2 regions of the Arsenophonus apicola genome follow, and region 2 is predicted to be linked to the other one. Evidence: predicted binding sites of a transcription regulator. Region 2 holds the regulator's gene; the other holds the start of a gene.
The links. The regulator CRP, encoded in region 2, controls carbon source genes, mostly activating them, when cyclic AMP is high. The targets are predictions, from matches to a motif close to ATGTGANNNNNNTCACAT.
Positions count from the first base shown of each region.

Region 1: msrB (peptide-methionine (R)-S-oxide reductase MsrB) is a predicted target of CRP. The motif match lies at 6,840-6,857, and genes of this name have one in related genera.

Region 1 is NZ_CP084222.1:1,605,806-1,616,382, reverse strand. It holds gene LDL57_RS07630 (DNA topoisomerase III) at 1-374, opposite strand, end outside; gene selD (selenide, water dikinase SelD) at 378-1,421, opposite strand; gene LDL57_RS07620 (NAD(P)H nitroreductase) at 1,432-1,983, opposite strand; gene sppA (signal peptide peptidase SppA) at 2,233-4,113, shown strand; partial or broken gene ansA (asparaginase) at 4,268-5,290, shown strand; gene pncA (bifunctional nicotinamidase/pyrazinamidase) at 5,301-5,963, shown strand; gene LDL57_RS07600 (YeaC family protein) at 6,000-6,254, opposite strand; gene msrB (peptide-methionine (R)-S-oxide reductase MsrB) at 6,310-6,723, opposite strand; gene gapA (glyceraldehyde-3-phosphate dehydrogenase) at 7,073-8,068, shown strand; partial or broken gene LDL57_RS07585 (D-hexose-6-phosphate mutarotase) at 8,190-9,086, shown strand; gene fadR (fatty acid metabolism transcriptional regulator FadR) at 9,228-9,950, opposite strand; gene nhaB (sodium/proton antiporter NhaB) at 10,178-10,577, shown strand, end outside.
Region 2 is NZ_CP084222.1:3,121,580-3,132,156, reverse strand. It holds gene yihA (ribosome biogenesis GTP-binding protein YihA/YsxC) at 38-661, opposite strand; gene LDL57_RS14895 (peptidylprolyl isomerase) at 944-1,510, shown strand; gene LDL57_RS14890 (hypothetical protein) at 1,709-2,398, shown strand; gene LDL57_RS14885 (aminodeoxychorismate synthase component II) at 2,608-3,183, shown strand; gene LDL57_RS14880 (DUF488 domain-containing protein) at 3,433-3,789, shown strand; gene crp (cAMP-activated global transcriptional regulator CRP) at 4,041-4,673, opposite strand; gene LDL57_RS14870 (phosphoribulokinase) at 5,225-6,106, opposite strand; gene LDL57_RS14865 (YheU family protein) at 6,181-6,423, opposite strand; gene LDL57_RS14860 (hydrolase) at 6,427-7,401, opposite strand; gene LDL57_RS14855 (LysE family translocator) at 7,501-8,103, shown strand; partial or broken gene murP (PTS N-acetylmuramic acid transporter subunit IIBC) at 8,135-9,597, opposite strand; gene murQ (N-acetylmuramic acid 6-phosphate etherase) at 9,619-10,533, opposite strand.

The DNA.
Region 1 (10,577 bases), 1.5 Mb from region 2:
TCATTAGGCAAAGCTAAAAAATCTAATACTTCATCCACCAGCAATTGTCCCTCGCGATCAGGATCGCCCGCATGCACAATTTCATCAGCCTGAGCCAATAGTGTTTTGATCGTATTAAGTTGCTTTATAACCGCAGCTCGAGGCTTTAATTGCCATTTTTCAGGAATGATCGGTAAATCAGTTAATGACCAACGTGCGAAACGGGGATCATAAACTTCAGGTTCAGCTTGTTCTAATAAATGACCAATACACCAAGTCACATATTGTGAATCACCACACACAATAAAGCCGTCTTGTCGTTTATGTGGCTTTGGTAAAACATCAGCAATTGCACGCGCTAAACTAGGTTTTTCTGCAATAAATAGACGGCGCATAGCTTATTCCACTACCTCAATCATTGCTCTGCCAGATTTAAGTTTCTCTAGTTGACCAATTGCACTAAAGGATAAATTATTTTGCCAAGCGATTTGTTTGACTTCAGTAATTGCCGTTGGTAAAACAGCCATTAATAATCCTCCTGATGTCTGCGGATCACATAAAACATTACGTTGTAACGGTGTTATCTGACCTAAAAAATGGCCATAACTCGCAAAATTACGTTGGGTTCCACCTGGTACACACCCTTGTTCAATATAACTTTCAATATGTGGTAACTTAGCTATTTGCGAAAAAGCCACCGTTGCCTGTAAATTAGCTGCCCGACAAATTTCCGTTAAATGGCCTAACAGGCCAAAACCTGTTACATCAGTCATGGCAGTAACACCCTCAATATTTGCCAACTCTGTGCCTGATTTATTTAATTGACACATAATCTTAGTAGCTAGCCCTTGATGTTCAGGTAATAATAACTTTTTCTTTTCTGCTGTTGTATGTATACCAATTCCTAACGGTTTAGTTAAAAATAATTGGCTACCGGCTAACGCAGTACTATTCTTTTTTACTTTAGCGGTATTAATAACACCTGTCACGGCAAGACCAAATATAGGCTCTGGCGCATCAATTGAATGACCTCCAGCAAGTGATATACCGACATCCTGACAAACCATACGCCCTCCTTCAATCACTTGCTGTGCGATCTCAGCTGGAATTTTATTAATGGGCCAACCTAAAATCGCAATCGCCAAAATGGGTTTGCCGCCCATCGCATAAATATCACTAATTGCATTAGTGGCAGCAATACGCCCAAAATCAATCGGCTTATCAACTATTGGCATAAAAAAATCCGTAGTACTGATAATCCCTATGCCATTGCCAAGATCATAAACAGCAGCGTCATCATTGGTCTCATTGCCGACCAGCAAATGAGGATCATTAAATTTTTTACGTTCACTATATAAAATGGTCTCCAATATATTTGGCGCAATTTTACAGCCACAACCTGCTCCGTGACTAAATTGAGTTAATTTGATTTCTGCTGGCATTTTTTTTCCTTTAATAATAACTCACAAAATTCTTCATATCTTGTGCAGATGCCTTCATAGGAAGGTTGAATTTTGGGGTTCCTAAATAGAGAAAGCCAACAATTTTATCATGTTCTTGGCAAGCTAAACCTGATCTAACAATTGGATCCGTCGTCCAAGAACCGGTTCGCCAAATGCCAGCAAACCCCTGAGCAACAGCGGCCATCTGCATAGCATGAACACAACAACCAGCAGTAACAACTTGCTCCCAGACAGGAATTTTTGTATCGACGACAATTTTGGCAATGACAGCAATAATTAAAGGGGCTCGCAAAGGCGCTTTTTTTGCTTTTTCTTCCACCGCTTTGCCCAAATTAGCGTTAATTGCAGCTTTTTCTAGTAACTGGCCAAATTTAACCAGCCCTTGATTTTTAATGACGACAAAATGCCAGGGTCGTAACCCACCATGATCAGGTGCTCGCATTCCGGCTGCTAAAATATTATCTAGTGATTGACCTTCAGGTGCTGGTGCAGTCAGATGGCTCATGGAACGACGGGTTAACAATAGCGTTAAAGCATCCATAGACTCCTCCTTGTTAATAGTAATTTTAATTGCAACTTTTTGAATAGTTACAAATAGGTTAGAAATGACGGTTTTATAAGTAAGTTTCCCAAAAATAGAATATTATCGTCAGCATTAGTATAGTAAGGTAACATTTTTAATCAGCTTGAATAGCAATAAAATAATATTTTAATTATTCTATGAGTCATGGCTGACAATTATCTTATGTCCTTTTAAGATAAATATGTTAATCATATAATTGGAGATCACATGCGAAACCCATGGAATTTAATCGCAGCCTTTTTTAAATTTAGTTGGCGATTACTTAATTTTATCAGACGATTTGTCACTAGTTTTATCTGTCTTTTTTTGATTTTTATCGCAGCAAGTAGTTATTTTGCCTATAAAAGTGAAAAAAAATCGACTAGCCAATATCATGGTGCACTGCTTATTGACCTACAAGGTGTGATTGTAGATCAAGTCTCAATCCCTAATCCCCTTAGCAAAATGAGCCGCGAATTATTAGGCTCATCAAGCAACCGCATGCAAGAAAACTCCTTATTTGATATTGTAAATACTATTCGCCGGGCAACTTATGACGATAAAATTACCGGTATCGTTTTACATTTGGATAATCTCATTGGTTCTGATCAGCCCTCCTTACAGTATATTGGTAAGGCGTTGACCGAGTTTAAACAGGCTGGAAAACCTATTTACGCCGTAGGTAATGGCTATAATCAATCACAATATTATTTAGCCAGTTTTGCCAATAATATCTATATGTCACAACAAGGTAATGTTGGAATTTACGGTTTTTCAACCAATAAACTGTATTATAAAACGCTATTGGATAACCTCAAAGTCAATAGCCATATTTTCCGTGTTGGCACCTATAAATCAGCGGTAGAGCCATTTATTCGCGACAATATGTCACCTGAAGCACGTGAAGCAGATAGAGTCTGGATCGGTTCACTATGGCAACATTATTTATCAACCCTTGCGCAAAACCGACAAACGACAGCAGAAAATATTTTTCCTGGGGCCGATAAATTGATTGAAGAAATGAAAAACGTCAATGGCGACAGTGCGCAATATGCCGTTAAACAAAAACTCGTTGATCATATTTTTACCGCTGCCGTTATGGAGAAAGAATTAAGCAAAAAATTTGGTTGGAATGATAAAGAGCAGCATTTTAATTACATTAGTATTTATGATTATGCCAATGAACAACCGCAACAAAGCCAACTGATGCAACAAAAGCAATCGGATGATCAACCTGGCAATATTGCTGTGATAATTGCCCAAGGCGCCATTATTGATGGACCGCAAGAGCCTGGCATGGTAGGCAGCGAAACAACCGTGGCGCAAATACGTAAAGCAAGACTTAATCCAGATATCAAAGCAATTGTTTTACGTGTTAATAGTCCTGGTGGTAGTGTTACTGCTTCAGAAGCGATCCGTAATGAACTGGTTGCTGCCCGTGATGCTAATAAACCTATTGTGGTCTCGATGGGGGGAATGGCAGCATCGGGTGGCTATTGGATTTCAACACCAGCCAATTATATTTTTGCCAGTCCGACAACCCTGACCGGCTCAATTGGTATTTTTGGTGTGATAAATACCTTTGAAAAGAGTTTAGATACAATTGGTGTTTATAATGATGGTGTCTCCACCACGCCATTAGCGGATATCTCAGCGACTAAAGGCATTAATAAACAATTTTCTGACATGATGCAAATCATTATTGAAAATGGCTATCATACCTTCTTAAAATATGTTGCTCAGGCGCGCCATAAGACTCCGGCAGAGATAGACAAAATTGCGCAAGGTCGGGTATGGGTAGGTTCAGACGCGCTACGAAATGGTCTGGTTGATAAACTGGGTGATTTTGACGATGCCGTAAATAAAGCGGCTGAATTAGCTAAAATTACTGCCCCTACACTTGATTGGATGCAGCCTGAACGTTCTTTTATTGATCAATTGATACTTGAATTAACATCAAGTGCTGAGGCAATGATGCCTGATACACTGAACTTACTACTACCACAAAAGACAGCTAGTGACCTTCAGCAACAAATCAAATTTTACCGCCATATGAATGATCCACAAAATCGCTATGCATTTTGTTTAAATTGTGGTGAGGTTTATTAGTAAATAGGTATCACATTGTCATAACACTAGCGCCCAGCATATGGGCGCTTTGTTTTATATTAATATTTAACATGCCACAGATTTTATTAACTAACTACTTTATAATTCTTTAAATTTATCTTTTTTTGCTTATTCATATTGTTAGGTACTGAGAATGGAAAAAAAATCCATCTATGTTGTTTACACAGGCGGCACCATTGGCATGTAGTATTCCACGCGTGGCTATGTGCCAGCTTCCGGCCATCTGCAAAAACAACTAACCAGCATGCCAGAATTTCACCGGGCTGAAATGCCACATTTCACCATCCGGGAACATAATCCTTTAATTGATTCTGCTAATATGACGCCACAAGATTGGCAGTGTATTGCTGATGATATCAGCGATAACTATAAAAACTATGATGGTTTTGTGATTCTACATGGTACCGATACCATGGCATTTACCGCCTCCGCACTCTCATTTATGTTTGACAATCTAGACAAGCCCATTATTGTGACAGGGTCACAAATACCACTGGAAGCGTTAAGATCTGATGGCCAAACCAATCTTCTCAATGCCTTGTACTTGGCGGCAAATTACCCTATCAATGAAGTGACGCTTTTTTTTAATAACAAATTATTTAGAGGTAACCGTACCGTCAAATCCCATGCTGATGGTTTTGATGCCTTTACTTCGCCTAATTGCCCTCCGTTAATTGACGCAGGTATTCATATCCGTTGTTTACAAAGCTGCCCGCTGCCAAAAAACAACGACGATTTCAGCAGCTATAAAATAACACCTCAACCTATTGGTGTTGTTACCATTTATCCTGGGATTTCAGTACAAAGTATCGAAAATATCTTATTGCAACCAACCAAGGCACTGATTCTCCGTTCGTATGGTGTCGGTAATGCGCCTTCGCAAACTGAGTTGTTAAAATGCCTTGAAAAAGCCTGTCAACACGATATTATCGTCGTTAATCTGACACAATGCCTGTCTGGGCGAGTTAACATGAATGGCTATGCAACCGGGCACGCATTAGCCAAAGTTGGTGTTATTAGTGGTTATGATATGACTTTTGAGGCAACACTTACCAAACTTCATTATTTACTCAGCCAATCTTTAACAACAAATGATATTCGTACACTGATGCAAAAAAATTTGCGCGGTGAACTGAGTTATAGTGACAATTACTAAGGATAATATGATGACACATAGCGCACTATTATTAGTCGATCTGCAAAATGACTTTTGTAATGGGGGCGCCCTCGCCATATCAGAAAGTGAAAGTGTTATCAATATAGCCAATGCAATTATCACCTACTGTCAGCAACAAGGAATTACTATTATCGCCAGCCAGGACTGGCATCCTGCTGATCATTTAAGTTTTGCTGTCAACTCAGGAACTAAGGTAGGTAGCGAGGGTAAACTTAATGGCTTACGCCAAATTTGGTGGCCAGTTCATTGTGTGCAACATCAGAAAGGAGCGGAATTTCATCCAGCACTCAATCAGTCAGCAATCCAAGCTATTTTTCAAAAAGGAGTCAATGCGACAATCGATAGTTATAGTGCTTTTTTTGATAATGATCATCAACATGCAACCCAGTTAGATGGTTGGTTAACAAAAAATCAAATCAAACATTTATATATTATGGGTTTAGCAACAGATTACTGCGTAAAATTTACCGTCCTTGATGCAATACAATTAGGTTATCAAGTAACGGTAATCCAAGATGGTTGTCGGGGCGTTAATCTTCATCCAGAAGACAGTCATAACGCATTACAAGAAATGGCATTAGCTGGCGCCAAACTAATAACATCTTCTGATTTACATGTTCAATCTTATGACTGTGCTAATGATTTTCGCTAGAAGTGACCAACTTATTAACATTTAATCAAACTCTGGTTATCTTTTTTCACTTTCAAATAAGCTCTTTAACTCATTTTTTGTTTTCAAAGTGATATTACCATCCGTACCTACCGTCATATGCTGTGCATTATGATTATGCTTAGCCTGCCAAAGCATAACCGCTTGCAGACTATTTTCTTTTTGCTCTGGGGTTAACGCAACACCATCTGGCCATTTACCCAACTCAACGGCGGTCAGCAATCGTTGATAAATATCAACTGTCATTAAATCAACCAGTTCATTAAGCTCCATCTTGTATCCCCTTTTTTGTTGTTGATTAACCTCTATTGCATCGAATAAGTGTTACTTAACCCTCAGTTACCTCACCAGATTGTTGATCAGTAAAACTTAATGCGACAGAATTAATGCAATAACGTTGCCCAGTCGGTTGTGGGCCATCGGCAAAAACATGGCCTAAATGTGCATTACAGGTACGGCAACGCACTTCAATTCTCTGCATGCCATGGGAAAAGTCATCAATATAATTGACAGCGTGATCGTTAATCGGTTGGTAAAAACTTGGCCAGCCACAACCCGTATCAAATTTTGTTTGCGATAGAAAAAGCGGCGCATGGCAACATAGACAGTAATAAATACCTTCTCGTTGATTATGTAATAATTTACCTGAAAAAGGCGGCTCTGTTCCGGCTTCTTGAGTGACATGATGTTGTATTTCATTAAGTTTTTTCGACTTAATGTGTTTTTGTTCTTTTTCTGTCATAAGAAAGCTTTCCTTATTTTCAAGTAAATGTAATTATATTTAGCTGATGAGTAAAAGTTAACTCTAAACTATCTCAATTATTTTTAGCCTAGCAAAATAGATTTTTGTGATCTGATTTGTGATATAATTCACATATATTATCAATATTCACTTTAAATCTCCCTGTCCAGAACGATAATAGTGAATCAAAACATTAACCTTAGGCTTGTTTATTAAACATACAAAAGGTGCTTTATATGTCAATTTTTAGGGTAATTGACACGATTCCGCTTGACGGATGGCAAGGTTTTGGTAACGTTAGAAACAATATTAAATTCTTTTAAATTAAAATATAGCTGGTGGAAATACTATGACTATCAAAGTAGGTATTAATGGTTTCGGTCGTATTGGCCGTATTGTTTTTCGTGCTGCCCAAGAGCGTAAAGATATCGAAATCGTGGCAATCAATGATTTATTAGATGCCAATTATATGGCCTATATGCTGAAATACGACTCAACACACGGCCGTTTCAATGGTACTGTCGAAGTTAAAGATGGTCACCTGGTGGTTAATGGTAAAACTATTCGCTGTACGGCAGAAAAAGACCCTGCTAACCTGAAATGGAACGAAGTTGGTGTTGATGTGGTTGCTGAAGCGACGGGTATTTTCTTAACTGATGAAACCGCACGCAAACATATTACAGCAGGGGCAAAAAAAGTCGTTTTAACCGGCCCCTCTAAAGATGAAACCCCAATGTTTGTTATGGGCGTTAATCATAACACCTATAATGGTCAGGATATTGTTTCTAATGCCTCTTGTACCACTAACTGTTTAGCTCCGTTAGCGAAAGTTATCAATGACAAATTTGGTATCATTGAAGGTCTGATGACCACCGTTCATGCAACAACTGCAACTCAAAAAACTGTTGACGGACCTTCAGCTAAGGATTGGCGTGGTGGCCGTGGTGCTTCACAAAATATCATTCCTTCGTCAACCGGTGCTGCTAAAGCTGTTGGTAAGGTCATTCCTGAACTAGATGGTAAATTAACCGGTATGGCGTTCCGTGTTCCAACACCGAATGTTTCAGTGGTCGACCTAACTGTTCGTTTAAATAAACCTGCTACTTATAAAGAAATTTGCCAGGCGATCCAACATGCCGCAAATGGTGAATTAAAAGGTATCCTTGGTTACACAGAAGATGACGTTGTTTCCACTGACTTTAATGGCGATAAATTAACATCCATTTTTGATGCCAAAGCGGGTATTGCCTTAAACGATAGTTTTGTAAAATTAGTCGCCTGGTACGATAATGAAACTGGTTATTCGAATAAAGTTTTAGATTTAATTGCGCATATTGCTAAATAAATAGCCTAATTACTCACTTCAAGCCGCCATCAATGGCGGCTTTTTTCATTCTGGCATATAATCCAACGGTATTTTTAAACTGACTAATTGGCAATCATAAAAAAGATAAAAGGTCGAAATTATGAATGACACGACACTGTTTAGCTTACCGGTAAGAGAAAAAATTTCGGCCTATATTACACTTCGCCAGCTCGATGAACTGACGGTCATTATTGTTTCTCATCCTAAAGTGAATGCTGCAGTCAGCCTTTAGGGAGCGCAACTACTTAGCTGGCAGCCTGATGGGGAAAAAGCCTGTATATGGTTGAGTAAAAATAGTCTATTTAAAAAAAATATTGCTATTCGCGGCGGAATTCCTATTTGCTGGCCATGGTTTGGTCTGGTCGCGCAACCCAGCCATGGTTTTGCTCGTTTACAAGAATGGCAGTTGACAGCACATAGTGAGCATACCGATTGTGTGATCCTTACGCTAACACTTACTGATAATGAAACGACAAGAAAGATATGGCCACATGAATTTACCTTAATAATGCGCTTTAAACTCGCTACCACCTGTGAAATTGAATTTGAATATTATGGTACTGAGCCTGCTACTGGTGCATTACATACTTATTTACAAGTCAGTGATATAAATAAAATATACATTAAAGGATTAGGTAAACATTATGTTGATAAAGTGGCTGATCGTGACGTTTACCCTGAAGAGATAAAAACTTATATAACCGCACGGACTGATCGTATTTATACCGAATCCGATGATTGTAATTTGGTGTATGATAAAAATTGGCAACGTATTTTAGAAATACATCATTACCATCATAGTGATGTAGTATGTTGGAATCCTGGTGCTGAACTATCCAGTGCAATAAAAGACATGACCAGCGATGGTTACAAAAAAATGCTATGTCTTGAAACTGCTCATATTAGCCAACCAATGCAACCAGAAGGTGAAAATCCTGCCCGGATGTCATTAATCTTAGGTGTGCGTAGTATTAAAATGCAAGACGTCATGCGATAACTTTGCGATTTTTATGTAAAAAATAATGATAACTATTGATAAATTTTATTAGCATTTTATACGAATTACTGCGATCTCAATCAACGCCCTCACTTTTGATGAGGGAATAAAAAAATACTGATTGTGCAGCGAGCAATGAGGTTAACGTGATTCAGACAAATTATTTATCATATTGTCTTTATCTTTCATCTCACGCCAAATATTACCACTCTCTTTGCCATAGCTACGAACCCTATCTAGCACCTGCTCACACTTTTCTTGTTCACATATTTTAGCTAAATCATGATAAAAATTATAAGCAAGTTGACGCGCTGTAGGATCAGAAAAAAAGTAGCGACCAACGCGGGTATATAGTCCTTTTAAACCATTTAGGATCAAGCCATAAATAGGATTACCAGAAACAAATGCCAGTCCACGAAAAATATTATAATCAACTCTACTAAATGCTTCAGAACAATCTTCTATATTTTCTCTTATTGATAATATCTCCAATGATTTTTGTTTATTTTTACGAAAGGCAGTTCGAATAAAAATAGCGGAAATATTGGTTCTGACCGATAATAAATCCTCAATCAATTTTGGTGCCCCACTATGATCTAAGCGAGCCACCGTTTCTAAAATATTAAGTCCTGAAGTTTCCCAAAAATTGTTTACTTTAGTTGGTTTTCCATGCTGAATAGTTAGCCAACCGTCTCTTGCCAGCCGCTGTAAAACTTCTCGTAATGTTGTTCTTGTAACACCGATCAGTTCTGATAGCTCACGTTCTGCAGGTAAAATAGAACCTGGGGGAAAATGATTATTCCAAATACTTTCAACTATATACTCTTCTGCAAAATTAGCGGGACTTTGCGCTCTAATAATCATATTTTTCTCTACCTAAAACAAATTTTTTGTCATTATAAAACGAGATAATATCAGAATGAAAAACTTTGAGGTAGCCAAGTTATTAAGAAATACTAATCTGATCATAAAGAGTTAATACAATTTGTCGTTAATTAGGAGATCGTTCTTTTAATTTCTAGCATTGAAAAAACGTAGTATGCTACGTTAGCCAATTTTACTTACCTACTAGTGAAGGAAAGCAAGTAATAATGAATATAAATACCAGACAAATTATGTTGAAAAATTTCCTGGGTAATTCCCCTGAATGGTACAAATTGACCATTATTTTCTTTTTGATAATCAATCCACTGTGCTTTTTTTTCGTTAACCCTTTTATTGCCGGTTGGTTACTAATTGCCGAATTTATTTTTACCCTTGCTATGGCGCTAAAATGCTACCCGCTACAGCCGGGTGGATTACTTGCTATTGAAGCGATAATCATTGGCATGACTTCACCGAAACAAGTTAGTCATGAAATCGCTAATAATATTGAAGTGATATTGCTGCTGATCTTTATGGTGGCAGGCATTTATTTCATGAAACAATTATTGTTATTTGCTTTCACAAAATTACTGCTGTCAATTCATTCTAAACGTATACTTTCCCTGG
Region 2 (10,577 bases):
GTGATAAAGAAATACCTTTAATTATCCATCATGTAGATTAATTATGTTTAGAATGTTGCTCGTTAAACCATTCATCTAATTTAAGTTGTAATTTATCAATACCCATTTTTTTTAATGAAGAAAAAGTTTCAACTTGTAAATTACCAGCCACGGTTTTTAATTTATTACGTACGGCAATAACTTGCGCTTTTCGTTTATTCGGAACTAGTTTGTCTGCTTTCGTTAGCAATACAAGTATTGGAATATTCATTGCCACAGACCATTCAATCATTTGTATATCCATATCTTTTAATGGATGACGAATGTCCATTAATATTATCAATCCTTTTAAACATTTTCTTTTTTGTAAATATTCGCTTAATGCTTGTTGCCATTGGCGTTTAACTGATTCGGGGACTTCTGCATAACCGTAGCCAGGTAAATCAACCAGTCTAATACCCTCTGCGACTTCGAACAGATTGATTAACTTTGTTCTGCCAGGTGTTTTACTGGTACGCGCTAAATTTTTTTGTTGGGTAAGTGCATTTAATGCGCTAGATTTACCGGCGTTAGAACGGCCAGCGAAGGCAATTTCTATCCCATGATCGTTTGGTAAATGGTGAATATCAGGCGCGCTTGTGACAAATTTTGTCTGGTGATAGTTGTAATTTTTGTTTGTCATCATTGTTTCTCGCTGATTTCGGCTTAAAGTAGAGAAATTATACCTTGTAGAGGATAAATTAAGATAGTGATAGCTACATGAAAGATAGATGATTATCCGTTAATCAATTTTATTAAAAATAACATTTTTTACATAAGAAAAAAATATGAAATGTGACAGAATAGATCCTATTATTTAATTAGGTCAATTTAGGCCAGTTATGTATTTTTACTTAGTATAATGACCTGACGGTACTAAATTTTAGCTTACATTTTCATCTAAAAAAAATTAAAAGGAACTTGAATGTTAAAACGTTTTTTTGTGCCGCTACTGGTAGCGTATATGGTTAGCATCTCTTCTTTTGCTGTCGCAGCTGAGGCTACTATTGTTAAATTAGTGACTTCTAAGGGGAATATCCTACTTGAATTAAATAATAAAAAAGCGCCTATAACTACCGATAATTTTATTCAGTATGTAAAAGAAGGTTATTATCAAAATACTATTTTCCATCGTGTGATCCCTGGTTTTATGATCCAAGGTGGTGGCTTTATTAGTGGTTTGCAACCTCAACCAAATATTCGCTTGCCAATCAAAAATGAAGCTGATAATGGCTTACGTAATTTACGTGGCACAATTGCAATGGCGCGCACATCAGCTAAGGATAGTGCAACTAGCCAATTTTTTATCAATACAGCAGATAATGCATTCTTAGATCATGGCCAACGTGATTTTGGCTATGCCGTTTTTGGTAAAGTGATTGACGGAATGGATGTAGTTGACAAAATTTCGAGTGTAACAACAACAAATATTGGTCCCTACCAAAATGTACCGACTGAAGAAATAAAAATTATTTCTGCCAGTATAGAATAATTTATTTAATAGCAGAAAATATTTTCTGCTATTAAATTTAACATAATTTTTTAATATTCAATGACAATTAAAAAACTAAAATAATTTATCTGCCTTTATCTTGCTATTACCGGTAAAACTTTACTTTATAATAAAACAAAATATCCATCAGTTTATTAATTTATATCGTTATCATTGTTGCTAATGAGGAATTATTGTTTGAGTAAGCTACTACCTAGTTGCCAGAAACTAATAGAAAATATTGTTGAACCTAAAATAGAACATAACAATAATCAATTTTCAGAATTGTTAAATATGGCGCCTATGTCTACTTATTTTTTGGATGAGAAAATTAAATACACACCGGGCGAAAAGATTCGATTTTCTGAAAAAACACAAATACTTATTTCAAGTTCAGCAACATTGAGCCGAGCATTGAAAACATTGGAAGTTGATGGTTGGAAATTAGTTGTAGCGCAACGAGGGCAAGGAACTGCTACCGATTTGCGACGGAAAACTGTTTTTATTTCAAATCGAGTTTTGAATCATCCTAATTTGACTATACAAGCACTATCCCATGAAATTGGGCATATTTTTTATACAGAAAAGCCAAATATAGAATCTAAATCAAATTTTATTTCTTATTTTTTAGCGAGTGAAGGTGCTGCGACGATTAAAAATATTGAGATCCAACGAGAAATTATTAATCACATGGCAGTAGATATTGGAATTATGGCAAATCCAAGAAATATAAAATGTTATAATGAAGTCTATGATAATTATCTTATTGATAACAAATTTGATGAAGCGACTAAATATATTGGTGAAATTTATCGATATAACGAAATAACATCAAATAACTTAAAACCTTATGGTCAATATTATAACGAAGTTTATAATGATTTATAGTTATCACTTATAATTATTCTAATTAATAATTATTATGTTTATTTATTGAAATGAAACATTTTGATTGATTTTTATGAGCTATTTTTTTCTGCGGTTATGGTATGATAGCCAACTTTGTTATTATGGTATTATAATCTGTACAATTTTCCTTAATAATAAAGATCAAAATTAAGGAATTATTACTATAAAAATCATTTGGATAGCTAGTTATGCTTTTGATAATTGATAACTATGATTCGTTTACCTATAACCTTTATCAATATCTGTGTGAATTAGGGGTTAATGTCGTGGTTAAGCGTAATGATGCAATAACTATCTCGGAGATAGAAACATTAGCGCCGACACATTTAGTCATTTCACCAGGTCCATGTACACCTAACCAGGCGGGTGTTTCACTTGAAACAATTTCCTATTTTGCCGGTAAGATCCCAATTTTGGGTGTTTGCCTTGGTCACCAGGCGATTGGACAGGCTTTTGGTGCTTCTATTGTTAAAGCGAGAGAAGTAATGCATGGTAAAGTATCCGCAATTCATCATAATCAGCAAGGTATTTTTAAAGGATTAAATCGTCCATTACAGGTAACTCGTTATCATTCTTTGGTGATTGATGCTGGAACATTGCCCGCAACTTTTGAAGTGACTGCATGGACGTTACATGATGGAAATATTGATGAAATTATGGGTATCCGGCATAAAACACTACCTATTGAAGGTGTTCAATTTCATCCGGAAAGTATCTTGAGTGAGCAAGGACATGAGTTATTAAATAATTTTCTAAAGTATTAATTTATCAAGAATTAGTTCAAGTTTGGCTATTTATATTCAATGATTAATATAACTATCAATATTGGATAAAGTAGGCTTTATTTTGCTTGAGATGTAAACTTCAATAGGGTGAAAAGTAGTCTATGGTAAAGGGTTTGTTTAAATATTATTAAAACATGTGTTTTTGTATTTACTATCGATAAAAGACTACTATTAAAAATAATAAAAAAATTTTTGTTAAATTCTTTATTATCAAAAAATGGTAGCAAGATGATCATCTGTAAACGGGTTTTTGCTGACAAAGCCAGTAATAATGGCTATCGGGTTTTGGTTGATAGGATATGGCCTAGAGGCATTAAAAAGCAAGACCTTCGTTATGATGAATGGAATAAAAATGTTGCTCACTCAAATGATTTAAGAAAATGGTTTCATAAATATCCAGCAAATTTTGAGTTGTTTAAGCGACTTTATTTTGCAGAGTTAGAAAATAATCCTGATAGTTGGCAACATTTATTGCTTAAAACAAAATCAGGTTGTTTGGTGCTTCTTTTTTCCAGCAAAGATGAAGATCATAATAATGCCGTGGTATTAAAATCATTTTTGGAAAATAAACTCAATAGGGTTTGATCATTATACTTTAGCTATCTAGTTAATTTTCTGATAGATAGTCTGATTATTTTTAATTTCGAATATCATATTAAATCAGTATCATCATTCAGCTATCCAATTTATTTTATTTATTAACCGTTTTATTCGATTTTTTTATTATTATTGTGTGCTATATATTCATAATTGAAGTATATATTTAATAAGAATAATAAAAAACAAACTTATAAAACCAATACGCTACATAAAAGTAGGTACTGGTTTATAGAATATTAACGCGTACCGTAAACGACAATAGTTTTACCGTGAGCAGAAATTAGATTTTGATCTTCTAGCATTTTTAGGATACGTCCCACTGTTTCGCGTGAGCATCCTACTATTTGACCTATCTCTTGACGAGTAATTTTAATTTGCATCCCATCTGGATGCGTCATCGCGTCAGGTTGTTTGGCTAAATTTAATAATGTTTGTGCAATACGTCCTGTGACATCTAAAAAAGCGAGATTACCGACTTTTTCAGACGTTGTTTGTAAGCGTTTAGCCATTTGCGCTGATAACCGCATTAAGATATCTGGATTTACCTGTATTAATTGGCGGAATTTTTTATAAGAAATTTCAGCGACTTCACAGGCGCTTTTAGCTCTAACCCAAGCTGTGCGTTCTTGCCCCTCCTCAAATAATCCAAGTTCACCAATAAAGTCCCCTTGATTCAGGTAGGAAAGGATCATCTCTTTTCCTTCTTCATCTTTAATCAAAACAGCAACAGAACCTTTTACAATATAATAAAGAGTTTCTGCTTTTTCGCCCTGATGTATAAGAGTACTTTTGGATGGATATTTGTGAATATGGCAGTGTGACAAAAACCATTCAAGAGTAGGGTCTGTGTGTGGTTTGCCGAAAACCATTCGCTTAATCCTCTAATGTTATTGCAGCCTGAATACCAAAATACGAGTCTTCACAAGGCTGACTCATCTTATAAAGTTCTAACATAGCATACTAACTTGTTTAGTTTGGGAAAGTTAATATTAACTATAGGGTATATTGATTCGGAATTTTTGGTATTGATCTTAACCATACTATAAATGTGCTTTTGCTTTGTAGCATAATAAAAGCATCCTGTCTCTACTGTCTCGATTCAGCAATATTGTATAAGCCAAAAATTTCATATTTTAGCAATAAGTTGATTAGTTTTATTGTATTTATTAATAAGTATCACTAAGTAAATATTACAAATAAAAAATAAAACTGGAATAATAATATATTATTTCATAAGTTATCAAATTATAGCAAAAATAAATATTAACATTATAAAATAATTACTATATAAAATAATTAACAAGGAAATGTTAACGTTATTATTATACTATAAATAAAAGATAATTTTATGCACAGTTTAAATCTTAAAGTGGGTATAAGAATAAAAAATTGATATAAGTAAAAATATAATGCTGTATTGTTAGCTTCTTTTATGGATAATTTTCTTATTAGAGACGAGCTTTTTTACTAATGGAGTCATAATTAACTCTAGTGCTAAACCTAGTTTCCCGCCTGGAACAACTAATGTATTTATTGATGAAATAAATGAATTGTGTAACATGGCTAAAAGATAGGAAAAATTGATCTGGGTCAGACCATTAAATCGGATCACTATAAAACTTTCATCAGGAGAAGGAATGGCTTTAGCGGCAAAGGGGTTAGAGGTATCGACGGTTGGAACGCGTTGAAAGTTGATATGGGTGCGAGAAAATTGTGGGGTGATGTATTTAATGTAATCTCCCATTGAGCGAATAACTGAATCCATCACAGCTTCTCTTGAATGACCCCGTTCTGATGTATCACGAATTAGCTTCTGGATCCATTCAAGATTAACAATAGGCACAACGCCGACTAATAAGTCTACATGTTTAGCGACATTATATTTTGATGTTACAACACCACCATGTAACCCTTCATAAAATAGTATATCGGTATTTTTAGGCAATGCTTCCCATGGCGTAAAAGTTCCAGGCTGAAGATTGTAGGGGACTGCTTCATCATAGGTATGTAAATAATGTCGACGTTTTCCTGTCCCTTTTTCGCCATACTCGATTAAACTTCGTTCTAGCAGACCAAAGTCATTGGATTCAGGCCCAAAATAACTAATATGACGACTCTGTTCTTTAGCTTTACGAATAGCAACATCCATTTCAGGGCGAGTATAACGATGAAAGCTATCACCTTCAATGGTTGCTGCCGAAAGTTTTAGCTGGGTAAAGATTTTTTGAAATGCAAGGCTAGTAGTGCTGGTGCCCGCACCACTGGAGCCTGTTACCGCAATGATCGGATGATTAGCTGACATATAAATAGCTTCCATTACGCACTTAGATAACACAATGTTTTAACACATTAATTACAATAACGTAAAATTTATTTTTAGATAGTAATATATACAGTTATTAAAGGATCTAATTGTGTTTTTGGCAAAATATTTATCGTTTCATGCAATTCAGACCAGACAAGCACAACACTTCCTAATCGTAATTGCTGCTTAATATCCTCAACTTTTTCATCCAGTGTTTTCTCATCTTTACCGTAATCTGTTCCTTCTCGTAAGACAAAGCTTTCGATCAAATTATTTAAAGTATCCGCTGCTAGTTGTTGCCATGGAATGATCATAAATTACGGCTCCAGATATGGGGTTAACCAATCAGGTATACGTTGCTCAAGCCACATTTGAGGTTGTTTTAATGTGCCACTAACAAACCCAACGTGACCACCATGTTCTGTTATTTGATACTCGATATTAGCAGGTAATTGGGTGATATTTGGTACAACTTCAGGCGCCATAAAAGGATCATCTTTTGCATGAATAATCAGTGTTGGCACACGGATATTGGGTAACCGAGGCAGAGCACTACATTGATTATAATAATCCGTCGCATCTTTAAAACCGTGTATTTTTGCCGTAACGACATTATCAAAATCACGCAGCCGTTTTAGTTTTTTTAGTTGTAGCAAATTAAGCGGTAATGAACCTGGGTAGCGAATGAGTTTGCGTGTTGCATTACGTTTAAGGCCATTTAGTAAATAACGTTCATAAAATTGTGAAATCCCTTTTTCTAAACGAATTGAACAAGGTTCTAACATTAAAGGAGCAGAAACAATGACTCCGGCATTAACATCAGCATATTGCCCAGTTTCAGCTAAATAGCAAGCTAACATATTACCACCAAGCGAGTAGCCAACAGCGGCAATTGGTACTTGACCGTAAATTGTTTTCTGCCATTTGAGGAAGTAACGGGCATCGGTAATTTCACCGGAATGATAAATACGTTTTTGCCGATTTGGTTCTCCACTACAGCCACGAAAATGCATAATTACACCGAGCCATCCTCTTTTTTTCGTCGCTTCCAACATGCCATGGGCATATGGACTTCTAAAGCTGCCTTCTAAGCCGTGAAAAATGACTAGCCGAGGTTTATGTTTTGCAGATTGAGGATCTTCACTCCAAGCGAGATCAATAAAATCACCATCAGGCAATTCGAGGCGTTGCCATAGTGGTTTGATTTGCGGCTTTTTCCTCACAATACGGGGTAATAGTGTTTGTAAATGAGGGTTTTTAGCCCAATTTATTGGTTGAAAATTTTTACTCATAATTGTAAATCTAAATAATTAATTTTACATATATTCTGATAATATATTGTTATTTTTAATATGAAAAAAGATTAATCATAGTTAATCAAAGGATCTTAAATGAGTCATGGGCTGATTTTTGCGCTATTTACTTTTTTATTTATTGTGGCGATTACTCCTGGTCCAAATAATTTATTATTTACGTCATCAGGGGCTCAGTATGGTTTACGGCGTTCAATACCTTTAATATTCGGCGTAATATTAGGTATCCAGAGTATACTATTTATTTCTGCTGGTGGTCTTGCTGTTCTTTTACTGGTTTCGCCAGTGTTACAAATTATAATGAAACTCGTTGGGAGTTTTTATTTATTATGGCTTGCTTGGAAACTCGCTACATCCCACCATGTGCAACTTAATACAGAGTCTCAAGTTGCTAAATCAATTAAATGGTATCAAGGGAGTTTATTACAATTCTTGAATCCCAAGGCATGGATGATGGGGTTAGGGGCGGTTAGTAGTTATAGTGTGGCTGATAACTACGTTAACTCGATTCTGATCATAAGTTTTGTTATGTTGATTGTCAATTTAATCGGTGGTTTTATCTGGGTTGGCTTTGGTTCGTTAATCGGTATCCTGCTTCGCGGGCGGAATGCTTGGTTTATTTTTAATATTACAATGAGTATTTTTACCCTCGCTTGTATTCCTTTTATTTGGTTGCAATAGTGATGCAAAAAAGGGCAGCCCCTTTTTTGCATTAATTTAGTTCGGCATTTTTACTAGCGAACAAATAAGTAAAAATAAAACCAAATAAATAGGAAATCAGTAAGCCAGCAATATAGATAAGTATACCGTTAAAAATCCCAGTTGTAGATGTCATCAATGGAATAGCAATTAATCCGGATGGACCGAAAACCGAATTGAGGCCAATTGGTTGACCTAACCAGGCAACTAATCCGATAAAAAAACCACCAGCGGCGCCGCCTAAACAAGCAGTTATAAAAGGTTTAATGCGCGGTAGCGTCACACCATAGATTAAAGGCTCAGCAATACCTAATATGCCTGGGATTATTGCCCCGCGTATCTGATTTCGTAAGCTAGAATCCTTAGCTGATTTAATATAGAGCGCTAATGCTGCACCAATCTGACCGCCGCCAGCCATAGCCAGGATTGGGAAAAGAGGATTAAACCCTTGTGTCTCCATTAATGCGAAATATACCGGAATAAAACCTTGATGGACACCAAAAACAACCGCGATCAAAAATAGACCCGCCAATATAGCGGTACCAAATGGATTGCCATTTAAGTGTATAAATAACCAGGACATACCAGTAAACAAATAGCTGCCAATCGGCATAATAATGGTGTAGGTAATGGCGCCAACAATAAGCAATGTGATTGCTGAAGTCAGTATCATATCTAAGTTGGCAGGAATAATTTTCCTGATTTGTTGCTCAACCCAGGCACCACAGATACAAGCGAGTAAAATACCAATAATGTTACCCCGAGGATCAATGGTGTAATTGAAAAAGGTGCTCATATTGGAGAAGAAGCCTGTTGTTGCGTGCGGATCGTAGCCTAGAATAAAAAGTGACGCAATAATGGCACCATTAATACCTGAACCGCCAAAAACTTTTTGCGTATTGTAACCAATCAAGATCCCTAGAAAAGCATAAAGGCCTTTGCTAAAGACAGACATATAAAGTATTAAGTGAACAAGAAAAGTCTGTTGTGTTGCCTCAGTGGGTAGACCCGCTGGATAGTATACTTGTTTGGCCAATGTTGCGAAGCCAAGTAATAAACCAACGGCAATGAAACCCGGTATCAGTGGGGTAAAGATGGTGGCAAAAGTGGATAAAAATTTATGCACAACACTAGTTTGTTTGGTTTTTAATTGTTTTTTGTTGTCAGCAGCAATTTTTTGTAAATCATTGCTAGCGGGTAATATTGTTTCTGTCTCAGAGCTGTTTGCTAATAATTGTTTTATCATATCATTAGCTGTTTGTGCCTTACCTGGACCTAATATAATTTGTAGTTGTTTATCACTTTCAATAATCCTAAAACACCGGGAATTTGTTTGAGGCGATTTTTGTCAACTAGTTGTATGTCATGCAACGAGATACGTAAGCGTGTCATACAGTTGCCGTACTGAATAATATTTTTAGCGCCACCAATAGTTGCCAGTATTTGTTTTAGCATTTCATTAGTTATTTTTGCCATGGTTCTTTTCCTTTAAAACGATTATTGATGGCCAGTATGCTGTTTTAAGGCGGCACGAATAAAACCATGATTATCAGCTAACATTTGTTTAGCTTGCTGGGCACTAAAACCGGTAAGGATCATAACGATAGCGGTTTTACAATGGTTATTACATTCAATAAGGGCTTGTTCTGCTGTTGTTCTATCACACTCTGTCGCAGCCATGACAATCTGTTTTTGCCGTTCAATAAGTTTAGCATTGGTTGCTTCTACATCTACCATGAGGTTACCGTATACTTTCCCAATTCGTATCATGGCACCTGTCGTTATCATATTAAGGATTAATTTTTGCGCCGTGCCAGCTTTCATTCGTGAAGAGCCAGTGATCACTTCAGGGCCAACAATTGGTGTTATTGCAATATCTGCTATGTTGACCATTTCACTGTTGGGGTTACAACTAATACAGGCAACAGTTGCTCCTGTCGTTTTAGCATAGTTCATTGCACCTAGCACATAAGGTGTGCGGCCACTGGCAGCGATGCCAACTAAAATATCTGTTTGATTGAAATTAAAAGCTTTAAGATCATCCGCACCAAGCTGAGGATTATCTTCAGCGTTTTCTACCGCTTGTAGAATCGCTTGGTGTCCACCTGCGATTAGACCGACTACCATGTCACGTGGAGTGCCATAGGTTGGTGGACACTCACTTGCATCTAAAATGCCTAAACGGCCTGAAGTGCCAGCACCACTGTAAAACAATCTACCATTATGCTGAAAAGCATAGGCAACTTTGTCAATAACAAGCGCAATTTCAGCGAGCGTTTGTTCAACACCAATCGGCACTTTCTTATCTTCCTGGTTAATAATTTTTAATATATCTAAGGTTGATAATGTATCAATGTTATTACTAACAGGGTTACGGCTTTCTGTTACCATTTTATTTAGATCTAATGTCATTGGATATTTCCTATATGTCGTTTTTAAGAGATATTAAGGAATTA